4 regions of the Bradyrhizobium sp. I71 genome follow, and region 1 is predicted to be linked to each of the others. Evidence: predicted binding sites of a transcription regulator. Region 1 holds the regulator's gene; each other region holds the start of a gene.

Region 1 (3,784 bases):
TTTCGACGGCAGCCTTGCGCCGAAGACGGCCGTGCCCCGCAACCGGGACGCAACGCCATCGGAGACGGACTTGCAGGCGGACGATTGAGGAGCGATGCGGGAGAGGTCGGTCGGGATCTCGCAGGACGCAAACCATACCATCTCGCCGGCCTCGGCCGGCGATGGCATTTCATTCCTGGCCCACGACCATCGGCCGGGGGCGACGACGTCAGCCGATCGGCAGGCGCGTGATCGTGGACCGCGTGTCGGCGACGATCTGCGGCTTGTGCTCGCGTTCGCCAACCGGCTGGGTCACCGGCAGTTGCAGCACCGTCGCGCGCTGGCCTTCGACGAGCTGTGTCACCAGCACGTATTTGCCGTCGGGGAATTCGATCGCGTCATGATGGCGATCGGGAATGTGCGGGTCGATCTTGCCGAACTTGCCGACGCGGGAGTTCACGGTGCGCGTCCAGATCCAGCGATTGTCGTAACGGACGTTGTCCGCGAAGGCGAGCTCCGTTCCCGGCAGCAAGCAGACCGCGACGGAGAGATCGGCTTCGGAGGCGAAGCCGCGCGTCGAGGTGCCGCGGAAGGTCGTCGTGACTATCGTCTCGCCGACTTCGGCGGGGCGCGTCGCGACAGCATGCAGGCTGTAGTCACACATCGGGTGCTCCTCATGCGAAGATAGCAACCCGCACCTCTTTTTGAGGCGCAGGCCTCTATCAGGGTGGAAGCACGCAACGCTCTGCTTCGTTGTAGGCAAATCTGCGGCTGGACGCCGCAAGCCGCGATCACATTATCTTTCCCGGATTCGATAGGAACAAAGCCGACGCCTGTGTATTCGGAAGGCGCGTGTCGGCGCCTCGCGGCGCCGACCAGCCAGAGCATTGCCAGCTCGCTTGCCGAATGGCGGTGCGATTGTATGGCAACGGCTTACGTCGCTGATGCTGCGATCGGCGCCGCAACATCGTCCATGGAAAGTCTGGCGCATCACGTGTCCTCGAACTCTCAGGCCCGCGAAGCGATGCTGCGTCGTGCGGCGTGTCGAGGATGGCGCCGAAAGAGGGGGCCGGACAATCTGAGCAGAACCGGAAAAACCATCCAGCCGGAGCGGACAGTGATCCGCTCCAATAGATATCGAACGACCGCTCAGTACTTGCGGTAAAGCCCGATCAGCTTGCCCTGAATCTTCACGCGGTTCGGCGGAAGAATGCGGACCTCATAGGCGGCATTGGCGGGCTCGAGCGCGATAGAGGCCCCGCGGCGGCGGAAGCGCTTGAGCGTGGCTTCCTCGTCGTCGATCAGCGCCACCACGATGTCGCCGGTATCGGCGCTCTCGTTGCGCTGGATCAGCGCCATGTCGCCGTCGAGGATGCCGGCCTCGACCATCGAATCGCCGCGCACTTCGAGCGCGTAGTGCTCGCCCGAGCCGAGCATGTCAGGCGGCACGCTGATGGTGTGGCTGCGGGTCTGCAGCGCCTCGATCGGCGTGCCGGCCGCGATGCGGCCCATCACGGGCACCGCGACGGGACGCTCGCCCTCGTCCACAGGCGGGCTGGAGGTCGTGCGGACCTTGCCGAGATTGCCCTCGATGACGCTCGGCGTGAAGCCGCGGCGACTGCCGGCGGCGGCCTGCAACTCGGGCAGCTTGATCACCTCGATGGCGCGGGCGCGGTTGGGCAGGCGGCGGATGAAGCCGCGCTCCTCAAGCGCAGTGATCAGGCGATGGATGCCTGACTTCGAGCGCAGGTCGAGCGCATCTTTCATCTCGTCGAAGGACGGCGGCACGCCGCTTTCCTTCAGACGTTCGCTGATGAATCGCAGAAGCTCGTATTGTTTGCGCGTCAACATCTCGACCAAAATCCCCCGGTTGATGTCGTTCAATTCCGAGACGAGGAAGTCAGCGATAAGCTGCTACACGTTCGAAACAAATCATGAACGGACACTATATGTTCGATATGTGTTCCGCAACTGCTTAATTTACGGTGAACAGAGCGAAGCTCGCGCCATGCGTGTGGCCGTGCAGCTCACACCGGCAGGCGCAGCACCTCGCAAGGCGTGCCGGCCTCGGCCCTCGGCGCGAACGGTGCGCGCACGAGAAGTACCTGCGCCGCAGCGAGATTCGCAAGCAGAGAGGAGTCCTGATGGCTGACGGGAAGGGCGACGAGCGTGCCGTCGTCACGCTGTTCCAGGCGCGCACGCAGATAGTCCTCGCGCTGGTCGTTGGCACCGAGATCGCGGCCCAGCACGGCGCGCTCGCGGCGATGATGAATCACTGAACGGCCCGACAGGGCGCGAATCAACGGCACCATGAACAGGAAGGCGCACACGTAAGACGACACGGGATTGCCGGGCAGGCCGATCACGCGCATTGCGCCGAGCCGTCCGTGCATCATCGGCTTGCCGGGCCGAATCGCGATCTTCCAGAACGCCATCGAGATGCCTTCGTCCTTGAGCGCCTGCTGGACCAGATCGTGGTCGCCGACCGAGGCACCGCCGGTCGTGATCAGGATGTCGGCGCCGCTCTCCCGGGCGCGACGGATGCCGGCGGAAGTGGCCTCCAGCGTATCGGCGGCAATGCCGAGGTCGATGGTCTCGGCGCCCGCGCTGCGGGCGAGCGCGTGCAGGGCATAGCCATTGGAATAGACGATCTGGCCGTGACCGGGCGTGGTGCCGGGCATCACCAGCTCGTCGCCGGTGGCGAGAATCGCGACCCTCGGACGGCGGCAGACGGCGAGATGCGGGTGATTCATTCCGGCGGCCAGCGCGAGATCGCGCTCCGTGAGACGGCTTCCCTTGCGGAGCAGCACGTCTCCCTCGCGGAAGTCGACACCGGCGGGGCGGATGTGCCGCCCGGAAATCGCGGCTTCCTTGATCGTGACAAGCTTGCCTTCCGCGACAGTGTCCTCCTGGATCACGACCGCATCGGCGCCGTCGGGAACGACGCCGCCGGTGAAGATCCGCACGGCTTCGCCGGGGCCAACCCTTCCCGCGAACGGGCGACCCGCCGCGACCTCGCCGACCACCGCCAGCCTGGAATCGACCGTTGCCGCGTCAGCCGCGCGCACGGCGTAGCCGTCCATCGCCGACATGGCCTGCGGTGGCTGCGTGCGCCGCGCCGCGACGTCGCGCGCAAGCACGCGATGGTAGGCCTCATCGAGGGAAACCATCTCTTCAGGTAGCGGCTCTGCATCCGCCAGCACCGCGGCAAGCGCGTCAGAAACGGGCATGAGGGCCACGAGCGGAAACTCCTGCAAATCGTTGGCGAGAGTTCTAGCCGAGTGCAGGCGCGAGGCAAAGCAGCACGCAGGATGATTTATCCGGCGCGATTTCCGTCGCGGCGGCGGGAGTTCACGTCCGCCGCGGCATGATCCTGAAGGCGAGACAGACCGGCACGAGGATAGCCATGGCGAGGACGAGAATGACGAGCGCCACGGCCGACATCGGTCAACGTCCTGCCGGATCGCTCGGACCGACATCCGGTGCGACGTCGGGAGCTCTGGGATTCGGATCCTTGTCAGGCAGCGGATCGGCCAGGGACTTCAGGTCGGCCGCCTTGCTGATCAGCTTGGCGGAAAGGTCAGAATCCGAGGTGGTTCTGGCGAATTCAAGCAGGAGAGAGGCTTGCTTGGTGAGATAGGTTTTGCCCAGCACGTCGATCAATCCGATGTAGAAGTCCCAACGGACTCATGAGTCCGAAGGGTGGTACTCCGTTCCCGGAACTCCGTACAAAAATGCACAAAGCGGCTCGGTTCCTCATCTCCTGCAAATTTGGCTCCGGGAACCGCGGGCATGACCTGTCGCG
Region 2 (3,784 bases), 2.4 Mb from region 1:
TCGGGAGCGAGCGCGCCGTTCGCGTCGAACAGTTTTTCCGGCTCGTAGCTGCGCATCCAGTCTTCGAGCACTTTCAGGTGCGCCGGGTTTTCGCGGCAGCCGGCGACCGGCACTTGATGCGCGCGCCAAAAGCCCTCGACCTTCTTGCCGTCGACTTCCTTCGGGCCGGTCCAGCCCTTCGGGCTGCGCAGCACGATCATCGGCCAGCGCGGCCGCTCGACGCTCGTCCGCCCGTCGCGGGCGTGCAGCTGGATCGAGCGGATGCTGGCGAGTGCGACATCGAGCGCATCCGCCATGGCACGGTGCATCAATCTGGGATCCTCGCCGGCGACGAACAGCGGCTCGTGGCCGAACCCACGGAAGAGATCGCGGATCTCCGCATCTCCCATCCGTCCGAGCACGGTGGGATTTGCGATCTTGTAGCCGTTGAGATGCAGGATCGGCAGCACGGCGCCGTCATGCGCCGGGTTCAGGAACTTGTTCGAGTGCCAGGACGCGGCGAGAGGGCCGGTCTCGGCCTCGCCGTCGCCGACCACGCATGCGACGATCAGATCAGGATTGTCGAATGCCGCGCCATAGGCGTGCACCAGCGCGTAGCCGAGCTCGCCGCCTTCGTGGATCGAGCCCGGCGTTTCCGGCGCCGCGTGGCTCGGAATGCCTCCGGGGAAGGAGAACTGCCTGAATAGCTTGCGCAATCCGTCCGCATCGCGCGCGATGTCAGGATAGATCTCGCTGTAGCTGCCTTCGAGATAGGTGTTGGCGACCATGCCGGGGCCGCCATGGCCGGGGCCGCAGACATAGATGATGCTGAGGTCCAGCGCGCGGATCACGCGATTGAGATGGGCATAGATGAAGTTCAGGCCGGGCGTGGTGCCCCAATGGCCGAGCAAACGCGGCTTGATGTGCTCGGGCCGCAACGGCTCGCGCAGCAACGGATTGTCGAGCAGGTAGATTTGCCCGACCGAGAGGTAGTTGGCGGCGCGCCAATAGCGATCGAGCAGATCGAGGTCGCCGGTCGCGGCGGCCGTTTTTTGTTGAATTGTCATGTTCCTTCGGCTTTCACCCAGCGATGTCACCAACTTTGTTCCGGCACGATCGATCCCTGTGCGGGATCAAACGAGATCGCCGTGACGGGCGTATTGCGTGAGGTCAAAGCCGCGCGCCCGAAATTTGGGCGGCTACTTTGCATGGGGTTGTTTTCACGTTTTTTGTTTGTGTTCTTGATTTGTTCCGTGTGCGTGCTATCTTGATCGCATGAGTCCAGCATCCTCTCATGCTCTCAAGCACCCGCCGGTCACGGCGCCCTCCGAGCCGGCGGGTGCGCCTTCAGATTTCCCCGAGCTTGGCGTCGCCATCGATCGTGCGCGAAGGCGAGGGCGGGGCGCGCAATCCAATGCCAGCGGCCGCTACGAGGCCGAGGCGCGCGTCGCTTTCGATGACGGCTGGCAGAGCCTGGAAGAGCTGCCGCCGTTCAAGACCAGTATCGGTGTCGACACCTCGCGCAAGGTGATCACCCGCAACGATTCCCCGGACATCGGCTTCGACCGCTCGATCAATCCCTATCGCGGCTGCGAGCACGGCTGCGTCTACTGCTTCGCCCGACCGACGCATGCCTATCTCGGCCTCTCGCCGGGGCTGGATTTCGAGTCGAAGCTGTTCGTGAAGCCCGAGGCGCCGGCGCTGCTCGAGAAGGAGCTCGCCGCCCCCGGCTACGAACCCAGGATGATCGCGATCGGCACCAACACCGATCCCTACCAGCCGATCGAGCGCGAGCGAAAGATCATGCGCGGAATCCTCGAGGTGCTGGAACGCGCCAGCCATCCGGTCGGCATCGTCACCAAATCGGCGCTTGTGGTGCGCGACATCGACATTCTGGCACGGATGGCCAAGCGCAACCTCGCCAAGGTCGCGATTTCGGTCACCTCGCTCGATCCGAAGCTCGCGCGCACCATGGAGCCGCGCGCCGCGACGCCGCCGAAGCGGCTGGAGGCGCTCAAGCGGCTCTCGGAGGCCGGCATTCCGACCACGGTGATGGTCGCGCCCGTGATCCCCGCGCTGAACGATTCCGAGATCGAGCGCATCCTCGATGCCGCCGCCCATGCCGGCGTCAAGGAAGCCTCCTATGTGCTGCTGCGGCTGCCGTTGGAGGTCCGCGATCTCTTCCGCGAATGGCTGATGGCGAACTATCCGGACCGCTATCGCCACGTCTTCACCCTGATTCGCGACATGCGTGGCGGGCGCGACTACGATGCGAAATGGGGCGAGCGGATGAAGGGCACCGGCCCGATGGCCTGGACCATCGGCCGCCGCTTCGAGATCGCCTGCGACAGGCTCGGCCTCAACAAGCGGCGCTCCAAGCTGACCACGGATCACTTTGCGCGGCCGAAGCGGAACGGCGATCAGCTCAGCCTGTTCTGACGGGAAGGTGGAAGAGGCATGGCATGAGTCAGGAATTGGCGGCGCCGGTGCCGAGGCTCACCGTCGTCACGCTTGGCGTGAGCGACATCCGCGCCAGCATCGCCTTTTACGATGCACTCGGCTTCTCGCGCCGGCTGAAGGCAACCGGCGAGGCCGTCGCCTTCTACGATACCGGCGGTCCGGTGCTCGCCCTGTATCCGTGGGATCAGCTCGCGGCAAATGCGACCTTGCAGGATGCGCCGAGGCCGTCGACTTTTCGCGGCATGACGCTCGCATGGAACTGCCGGACGCGTGAGGAGGTCGATGCGGTGCTGGCCTTCGCCATCGGGAAGGGAGCCAGCTCGCTGAAGGCGGCGCACGAGACCGACTACGGCGGCTATTCCGGCTATTTCACCGACCCCGACGGCCATCCTTGGGAGGTCGTGGTCGCGCCCGGTATCGAGGTGGGCGAGGACCGACGGGCATCTGGCGGATTAGGACGGCCTGAATAGTGGGAATATCCTGGGTTCCCGGTTGCGCCGGCGAAGCCCCTTGCGCACGATCCCGGCCATGATTCGGGACAAGTCCGCCAAGAACCCAGCCAAAGACGCGCCACAAAAGCAGGCTGCGAAGAAGGCTGCGTCGGCCAAGACGCCTGCGGCCAAAACATCTGCAGTCAAGGCTTCGAAGGTTCCTGCCGGCAAGAAAGGCATCATTGCCATTGCTCCCCCCAGCTTCCGCCGCGAGCGCGCGCTGATCAAGCGCGGCGTCTGGCCGGTTGCCGGCTGCGACGAGGCCGGCCGCGGCCCGCTGGCCGGTCCCGTGGTGGCGGCGGCTGTGATCCTCGATCCCGATCGCATCCCGCGCGGCATCGATGATTCGAAGCGGCTGACTGCCGAGGAGCGCGAGAAGCTGTTCGACAAGATCTGCGCCACCGCGCAGGTCTCGGTCGCCGTCGCCTCGCCCTCGCGGATCGACCGCGACAACATCCTGCGTGCCTCGCTGTGGGCGCTGAAGCGCGCCGTGGTGGCACTGCCCGAGACGCCGAGGCACGTCTTCGTCGACGGCCGCGACCGACTCGACACCGAATGCGATTGCGAGGCCGTGATCGGCGGTGACGGTATCGTGCTGTCGATCGCTGCGGCATCCATCGTCGCCAAGGTGACGCGCGACCGGCTGATGTGCGCGCTGGCGCAGGACTGCCCCGGCTACGGCTTCGAGCAGCACAAGGGCTACGCCGTCCCCGAACATCTCGAGGCGCTCGACCGGCTGGGCCCGTCCATCCACCACCGCAGCTTCTTCGCCCCCGTCGCCGCCGCCCGCGCCAAGCACATGCCGTGGACCGTCGAGCCGGTGCGGGATCTGTTCGCGGTGACAGAGATCGAGG
Region 3 (3,784 bases), 2.9 Mb from region 1:
CCAGGCGCCGGGGAACGGCGACAGGCCGTGGATGTGGCGAAGCACGGCGCGCGCGGGCCTCGTCCAGTCGATCCGCGCCTCGGCCTTGTCGATCTTGGCGGCATAGGTGACGCCGTCCTCGCCCTGCTTCTTGAGCTGGAGCCCGCCGCGATCGAGCGCGGCCATCGCCCGCACCATCAGATCGGCACCGAGGCGCGAGAGACGATCGTGCAGATCCGCCGCCGTCATGTTGTCCGTGATCGCGAGCCGCTCGGCCATGGCGACGTCGCCGGTGTCGAGGCCGACGTCCATCTTCATGACCATCACGCCGCTCTCGGCATCGCCGGCCATGATCGCGCGGTTGATGGGCGCGGCGCCGCGCCAGCGCGGCAGCAGCGAAGCGTGCAGATTGTAGCAGCCGAGCTTTGGCGCATCGAGGATCGCCTGCGGCAGGATCATGCCATAGGCGACGACGACGGCCGCATCGGCCTCGAACGCGCGAAACTCTTCCAGTGCCTCCGGCGTCTTCAGCGTCTTCGGCGTCAGCACGGGAATGCCGAGTTTTCGCGCGGCCTCCTCGACCGGGGTCGGCTGCAATTGCAGCCCGCGCCGTCCGCCCGGCTTCGGCGCACGGGTGTAGACGGCGACGATCTCGTGGCCATGTGCGACCAGCTCGAGCAGCGTCGGCACGGAGAAATCGGGCGTGCCCATGAAGATGAGGCGAAGGGGCATGTGGCGAGACAATCCTCGAAACGAGCAAGGTACTCGTCATGGCCGGGCTTGTCCCGGCCATCCACGTTCTTCCTGCTCGAGGCGGCAAAGAACGTGGATGCCCGGCACAAGGCCGGGCATGACGGTGGAGGACGTGGCCTACTCCACCGCGCGCTTGGCGGCTTTCTCGAACTTCTTCATCACGCGGTCGCGCTTGAGCTTGGAGAGATAGTCGACAAACAGCACGCCGTTGAGATGGTCGATCTCGTGCTGGATGCAGGTGGCGAAGAGGCCTTCAGCGTCCTCCTCGTGCACCTTGCCGTCGAGATCGGTGAAGCGCACGCGCACCTTCGCCGGGCGCTCGACCTCCTCGTAATATTCGGGGATCGAGAGGCAGCCTTCCTCGTAGACCGAGAGCTCCTCGGAGGAAGCTAGGATTTCAGGATTGATGAAGACGCGCGGCTCGCGCTTGGTCTCGCCGCTCTCGTCGCGCTTGGCAAGGTCCATGGTGATCAGGCGCAAGGGCTGCGCGACCTGGATCGCCGCGAGGCCAATGCCGGGCGCGTCGTACATGGTCTCGAACATGTCGTCGGCAAGCTTGCGGATCTCCGACGTGACCTTCTCGATCGGCTTGGAGACCAGGCGCAGCTGCTTGTCCGGCAGGATGATGATTTCTCGTAGGGCCATGGCGGCGATTTAAGCCGCGCGCCGGATGCGGTCAATGCGGCCAGGAACCCCGTTAACCCTCCGCTAACCATAAAACTTCAGGTTTCGTTAACCATAAAAATTAACGGAGCATTCACCATAAATGTTCGCTATTCGTTCGTACGCCCCGGCGAATCGGCTAGAAGGGTCGGCATGAACGACCTCATCTTCATGCTCGGCGAGTGGCCCGTGCGCGTCGTGGACGCGCTGATCGGCTTCGGCGCCCTGGTTCTCATCCTGCTGGTGGTGATTGCGGTCGTGATCGCGCGATCCGGGCGGCGCGGCGCGGAACTCGCCATGGCCAACGCCATCCGGGCCGACGAGCTCGAGGAACGTCTGAGCGAGGTGCTGCGGGCGCAGAGCGAGTCGTCGGGCCGGGTCGATGCCATGACCCAGGCTCTGGCCGGCCGCCAGGCCGAGATGGCGCGGGCGGTGAACGAGCGGCTGGATTCGGTGACCCACCGCGTCGGCCAGTCCATGGAACACTCCACCCGCAACACGATGGAGAGCCTGCGCGCCCTGCATGAGCGGCTCGGCATCATCGACAGCGCGCACAAGAACCTGACCGACCTCACCACGCAGGTGACCACCTTGCGCGACGTGCTCGCCAACAAGCAGTCGCGCGGCGCCTTCGGCCAGGCGCGGATGGAGGCGATCGTCCAGGACGGGCTGCCGAAGGGTGCCTACGAGTTCCAGTTCACGCTCTCCACCGGCAAGCGCCCGGACTGCGTCGTGTTCCTGCCCGATCAGCGCCCGCTTTGCATCGACGCCAAATTCCCGCTGGAGGCGATGACGGCGCTGCACGACGCCCGCACCGACGAGGAACGGCGAATCGCCACGCAACGACTGCGCGGCGACGTGATGAAGCACGTCAGCGATATCGCCGAAAAATATCTCGTCGCCGGCGAGACCCAGGAGATGGCGCTGATGTTCGTGCCGTCGGAATCCGTCTACGCCGAGATCCATGACGGTTTCGACGACGTGATCCAGAAGGCCTATCGCGCCCGCGTCGTGCTGGTGTCGCCGTCGCTGCTGATGCTCGCGATCCAGGTGATGCAGCAGATCATGAAGGACGCGCGCATGCGCGACGCCGCCGACCAGATCCGCACCGAAGTGATCAGGCTCGGCGACGATCTCGGCCGCCTGCGCGATCGCGTGCTGAAGCTGCAAAAGCATTTTGCCGATGTGAACGAGGACGTCCGCCAGGTGCTGATCTCCGCCGACAAGATCGAGAAGCGCGCGGGACGAATCGAGGAGCTGGATTTCAGCAAGACCGATGCGCCGGAGGCTCCGCGGCTGGTGGCGACAGCCGCGCCGGAGCTGTTCCCGCGGAAACTTCAGGCGGGAGAGTAGAGCCCACGCCGTCATGGCCGGGCTTGTCCCGGCCATCCACGACCTTTGAGCGGCGCCAAGAACGTGGATGCCCGGGACAAGCCCGGGCATAACGAGTTCTGTAGCAGAGGCAGCGCCCCCAGAATCTGCTAACACCTCTCCCATGACCGCACCCGACGCGACTTCCTCCGCTGGCGCTCCCGCTGCCTCCTGGCGCGACAGCCTTGCCGTTTACCTGCAGCCGCGGGTGCTGATCGTGCTCTTCCTCGGCTTCTCCTCGGGGCTGCCGCTGGCGCTGTCGGGATCGACGCTGCTGGTGTGGATGGCCGAGGCGGGGGTCGATCTCGGAACGATCGGGCTCTTTGCACTGGTTGGAACGCCGTACACGCTCAAATTCCTGTGGGCGCCGCTGGTCGATGCGCTGCATGTGCCGTTCTTCACGCGCACCTTTGGCCGCCGGCGTGGGTGGCTGGTGTTTTCGCAGCTGCTGCTGATCGGCGCGATCCTGCTGTTGGCGCTGACCGATCCGGCGCGCTCGCCGCTGTTCGTCGCGCTTGGTGCGCTCCTGGTCGCGACGATGTCCTCGACGCAGGACATCGTCGTCGATGCATTCCGCGTCGAGAGCCTGCCCGAAAGCGAGCAGGCGGCCGGCATGGCCGCCTATGTCGCCGCCTATCGCATCGGCATGCTGGTATCGACCGCGGGCGCCTTGTTCATCGTCACCGGCTTCGAGGCGATCGTCCCTCGTGGCGCCGCCTGGATGTGGGGCTATGTGGTGATGGCGGCTCTGGTGCTGATTGGCACGGTGACGGCGCTGGCCGCCACCGAGCCCGCACAATCCAAGCGCGCCGAGTCTGCCACGCAGAACGAGGACGCGCTGATGCGGGTGTTCCATGCCGCGATGGGCGCGTTCTCGGAATTCTTGCAGCGAAAGGAAGCGTGGGCGGCGCTTGCCTTCGTCGTGCTGTTCAAGTTCACCGACGCATTTTCCGGCAACATGACCGTGCCGTTCGTGATCGACATCGGCTTCACGCGGAACGACTACGCGGTGATCGTG
Region 4 (3,784 bases), 1.9 Mb from region 1:
ATCGAGGCGTTCGCGGAACAGCCGGTCGATCACGGCGCTTCGCGTCACCGGACGTCCGGTCTCGACCGTGATCGCGCGCACCACGCCGTCGGTGCGGAAGAAGGCTGCCTCGAGACGTCGTGCGCCCTTGCCCTGCTTCTCCATGGATGCGATCAGCGTGTCCGCCAGCCGCGACAGCGTCATCGCGATCATGGTGTCGGTCGCGATCGGCTCGGCGAAGCGCTTCTCCACGATGTAATCGGGCAGCGGCTTGCGCGGATTGATCGGCGCATCGCCCTGCCCCAGCGCATGCGCGAGCAGCGTGGAGAACCGGGCGCCAAACCGCGCCGTGATCTCGCTCGGCGCGCGCGAGGCGACGTCGCCGATGGTCTTCAGGCCGGCGCGGCGCAGGCCGGTGGTGATGGCATCGCCCGCACCGAGCGCGGACACCGGAAACCGCTCGATCGCCGCCGCCTCGCCGCCATCGGCGACGATGCTGCTAGATGCCTGCCGCGTCAGCGTACGCGCGCAGATCGACGTGCCGGCGATTGCCGCACCGACGGCAAAGCCCTGGCGAGCGAGCGCACGAACCAGCGTCGTTAGCAGCGCAGCCTCGCCGCCGAACAGATGGGCGCAGCCGGTGATATCGAGGAACAGCCCGTGCGGCGGATCGAGCGCCACCAGCGGCGTGAAGCGGTCGCACCAATCGGCGACATCGCTGAGCGTCTTCGCATCGGCCGCGACATCGGCGTCGAACACTTTCAGATCCGGGTACATCGCCCGCGCATTCGCCAGCGGCTGACCGATGTACAGGCCGAGGCGCTCGGCGGCCTCGTCCAGTGCATGGATCACCAGCGCATTGTTGTCCTTGATGACGACGATGCTCGGCTCATGATTGGCTTTACCCAGCCCGGCGCTGTTGAAAAACCGCTGAATCCTGTCGATCGGCAGGCGCGGCAGCCACAGGCTGAGAATACGTCGACGGCTCGCTGAACTGGCACTCATCACAATTCCATTCCATGATCCACCGGCCGCAGGGGCCATGACGATTGCGCAAGAGCTCGGCATCGAAGCGCGGCGCGCCCCATGTGCTCCAAGGCGCCGCAGGCATTAAAGCCTGCCCCGGCGGTGAATGTGCCGCACGCAGCATCCATCGCGTCTCCGCAGTCGAGGGCAAAGGTTGTGCGGCCATGCGCAGGAGTAACCCGGTGACGCCGGAAGATTGCGCGGCGAGCGTCAGCTTGCGGCTTGCCACGAGATCGAACTGTCTGATCTCTCCCCAGAGCTCGAGCACGACGGCGCCCAGCGCGTCGCAGGCGAGCGCATCGGCCGAGGTGCGCAGCGCGCTCTCGACATCGGCGGCGCGGACCGTCACCACGCGGCGCGGATCGAGGCCGAGTTCGGCTAGCCCGCTCATCGACAGCGCGCCTGTTTCCACTTCCGAAAAATCCTGCCGCACCCACAGCAGCGGCTTGCGTGCCGCCACGCGCCCCGCAAGCCCCATGACAAAACCCGTTGCGGCCACGCCCTGGCGCCCTTCGCAAAACACCTCGTGAATCGCCGCGCGCGCGAGCCCGCCCTTCAGCACGCTGTCGGCCTCGCCATGGCCAAGCGCGACGCGATCGTGCTGATGGACGACCTCCGCGGTCTCGATGCGTTCGATCTGGCCGCGCAAGGTCGCAAGCGCGCTGTTGCGTGCGCCGCTCATGCTCGCCGCTCCTTCAGGAATTGGTGCCGTGGCCTTCAAAAGAAGAACCAGCGGCTGGCTCATTTGTTCATGATATGTTCTAATATAAAGCTAACGGCGCGCGGAGAGTCAATCGAATTGGCGCGCTTTCGGATTCATGAGTGGAATCAACGGGATTCAAACATGGACGTGCAACGCAAGCTAGAGATCCTGGCCGATGCCGCCAAGTACGACGCGTCCTGCGCCTCCAGCGGCACCGAAAAGCGGGATTCCAGCGACGGCAAGGGCATGGGCTCGACCGCGCCCGGCATGGGCATCTGCCATTCCTATGCGCCGGACGGACGCTGCATCTCGCTGCTCAAGGTGCTGCTGACCAACGCCTGCAATTACGACTGTCTTTATTGCGTCAACCGCGCCTCCTCCAACGTGCCGCGCGCCCGCTTCACCATCGAGGAGGTGGTCAAGCTGACGCTCGACTTCTACCGGCGCAATTACATCGAGGGCCTGTTTCTCTCCTCCGGCATCATCCGCAGCCCCGACTACACCATGGAGCAGGTGGTGAGTGTCGCGCGAAAACTGCGCGAGGAGCATCACTTCCGCGGCTACATTCACCTGAAGACCATTCCCGAAGCCGACGACGCGCTGATCGCGGAAGCTGGCAAATATGCCGACCGCCTCTCCATCAATATCGAGATGCCGCAGGAGACCAGCCTGCAGCAATTCGCACCCGAGAAGGACGTGCGCGCGATCCGCCGCACCATGGGCCGGCTGCGGCTGAAGCTGGACGAGGCCGAGGACAGCCGCAGCGCAAAGAGCAAGGTCAAGCCGCAGCGCTTCGCGCCGGCGGGCCAGAGCACGCAGATGATCATCGGCGCCGACAGCGCCTCCGATCACACCATTCTCCACACCAGCGCCAATCTCTACGGCGCCTACCGGCTGCGGCGCGTCTACTATTCCGCGTTCAGCCCGATCCCCGACGCCAGCCGTGCCTTGCCCCTGCGGGCGCCGCCCTTGCTGCGCGAGCACCGGCTCTACCAGGCCGACTGGCTGATGCGGTTCTACGGCTTCGACGTCGGCGAGATCGTCGACGGCAGCGCGATGCTGCCGCTCGACATCGATCCCAAGCTGGCCTGGGCGCTCCGCCATCGCGACCGCTTCCCGCTCGACGTCAACCGCGCCAGCCGCGAGGAATTGCTGCGCGTGCCGGGCTTCGGCACCAAGGCGGTCGAACGCATCATCGCGACGCGGCGCACCACCACGATCCGTCTTGCCGATCTCGCGCGGCTGCACGTGCCCCGGAACAAGGCGCTGCCGTTCATCGTCCTCAGCGATCACCGCCCCTCGCTCCATCGGCTCGACGCTGCCGGGCTGATCGAACGGTTCAAGCCGAAGGCAACGCAACTGGGGTTTGGCTTCTGATGCAGTACATCACCCTCGATACCGAAACCGATTTCGACGGCTGGCGCAAAGCCGCCCGTACGCTCGTTCTACATCATGTGGAGCCGCGTGATATCACCTGGACCGTGCGAGGCGGCGAAGCGGAGTTGTTCGCACCGCCCGCGCCGTCTCCGATCCTGGAGGTGAACGACGGCACCTTCAACGTATCAGCAAAATTCGTCGAGCTGGCCAAGGCCGCAATCCTGCACCGCGATGTCGAGCGTTTTGCGATCCTCTATCGCCTGCTCTGGCGATTGAGGGACAATCACGACCTCATCGAGGTCGCGACCGATCCTGACGTCGCACAGGTCACGGCCATGGCAAAAGCGGTTTACCGCGACGAGCACAAGATGCATGCCTTCGTCCGCTTCCGCGAGATCGGCCGGGAACGCCAGGCGCATTACGTCGCCTGGTTCGAGCCTGAGCATCATATCGTCGAGCTCGCTGCGCCGTTCTTCGCCAAGCGATTTGCCGACATGCCCTGGTCGATCCTGACACCGGACCTCTGCGCGCATTGGGATGGCCACGCACTGTCGTTCACATCCGGCGTCAGCAGGAGCGAAGCACCGAGCGAAGACCGGCTGGAAGAAACCTGGCGGCGCTACTACGCCAGCATCTTCAATCCGGCACGGCTCAAGGTGAAGGCGATGCAGGCCGAAATGCCGAAGAAATATTGGAGGA

Evidence for each region. The regulator LexA, encoded in region 1, represses DNA repair genes until DNA is damaged. The targets are predictions, from matches to a motif close to TGTTCNNNNTGTGTTCNG.
Region 2: a site for LexA is predicted at 1,216-1,233, ahead of FJV43_RS25910 (PA0069 family radical SAM protein). Genes of this name have one in related genera too.
Region 3: a site for LexA is predicted at 1,500-1,517, ahead of rmuC (DNA recombination protein RmuC). Genes of this name have one in related genera too.
Region 4: a site for LexA is predicted at 1,752-1,769, ahead of FJV43_RS28585 (putative DNA modification/repair radical SAM protein). Genes of this name have one in related genera too.

The regions. Positions count from the first base shown of each region.
Region 1 covers NZ_CP059398.1:7,826,878-7,830,661, reverse strand. Annotated here, with positions in the region: gene FJV43_RS00005 (ComEC/Rec2 family competence protein) at 1-88, shown strand, start outside; gene FJV43_RS37125 (hypothetical protein) at 209-643, opposite strand; gene lexA (transcriptional repressor LexA) at 1,129-1,830, opposite strand; gene glp (gephyrin-like molybdotransferase Glp) at 2,007-3,218, opposite strand; gene FJV43_RS37110 (hypothetical protein) at 3,427-3,633, opposite strand.
Region 2 covers NZ_CP059398.1:5,378,967-5,382,750, forward strand. Annotated here, with positions in the region: gene FJV43_RS25905 (phosphoketolase family protein) at 1-1,046, opposite strand, end outside; gene FJV43_RS25910 (PA0069 family radical SAM protein) at 1,255-2,418, shown strand; gene FJV43_RS25915 (VOC family protein) at 2,442-2,909, shown strand; gene FJV43_RS25920 (ribonuclease HII) at 2,968-3,784, shown strand, end outside.
Region 3 covers NZ_CP059398.1:2,895,802-2,899,585, forward strand. Annotated here, with positions in the region: gene fmt (methionyl-tRNA formyltransferase) at 1-711, opposite strand, end outside; gene def (peptide deformylase) at 850-1,377, opposite strand; gene rmuC (DNA recombination protein RmuC) at 1,549-2,748, shown strand; gene FJV43_RS14225 (MFS transporter) at 2,891-3,784, shown strand, end outside.
Region 4 covers NZ_CP059398.1:5,963,166-5,966,949, reverse strand. Annotated here, with positions in the region: gene FJV43_RS28595 (DNA polymerase Y family protein) at 1-984, opposite strand, end outside; gene FJV43_RS28590 (DNA repair protein) at 881-1,687, opposite strand; gene FJV43_RS28585 (putative DNA modification/repair radical SAM protein) at 1,850-3,085, shown strand; gene FJV43_RS28580 (UdgX family uracil-DNA binding protein) at 3,085-3,784, shown strand, end outside.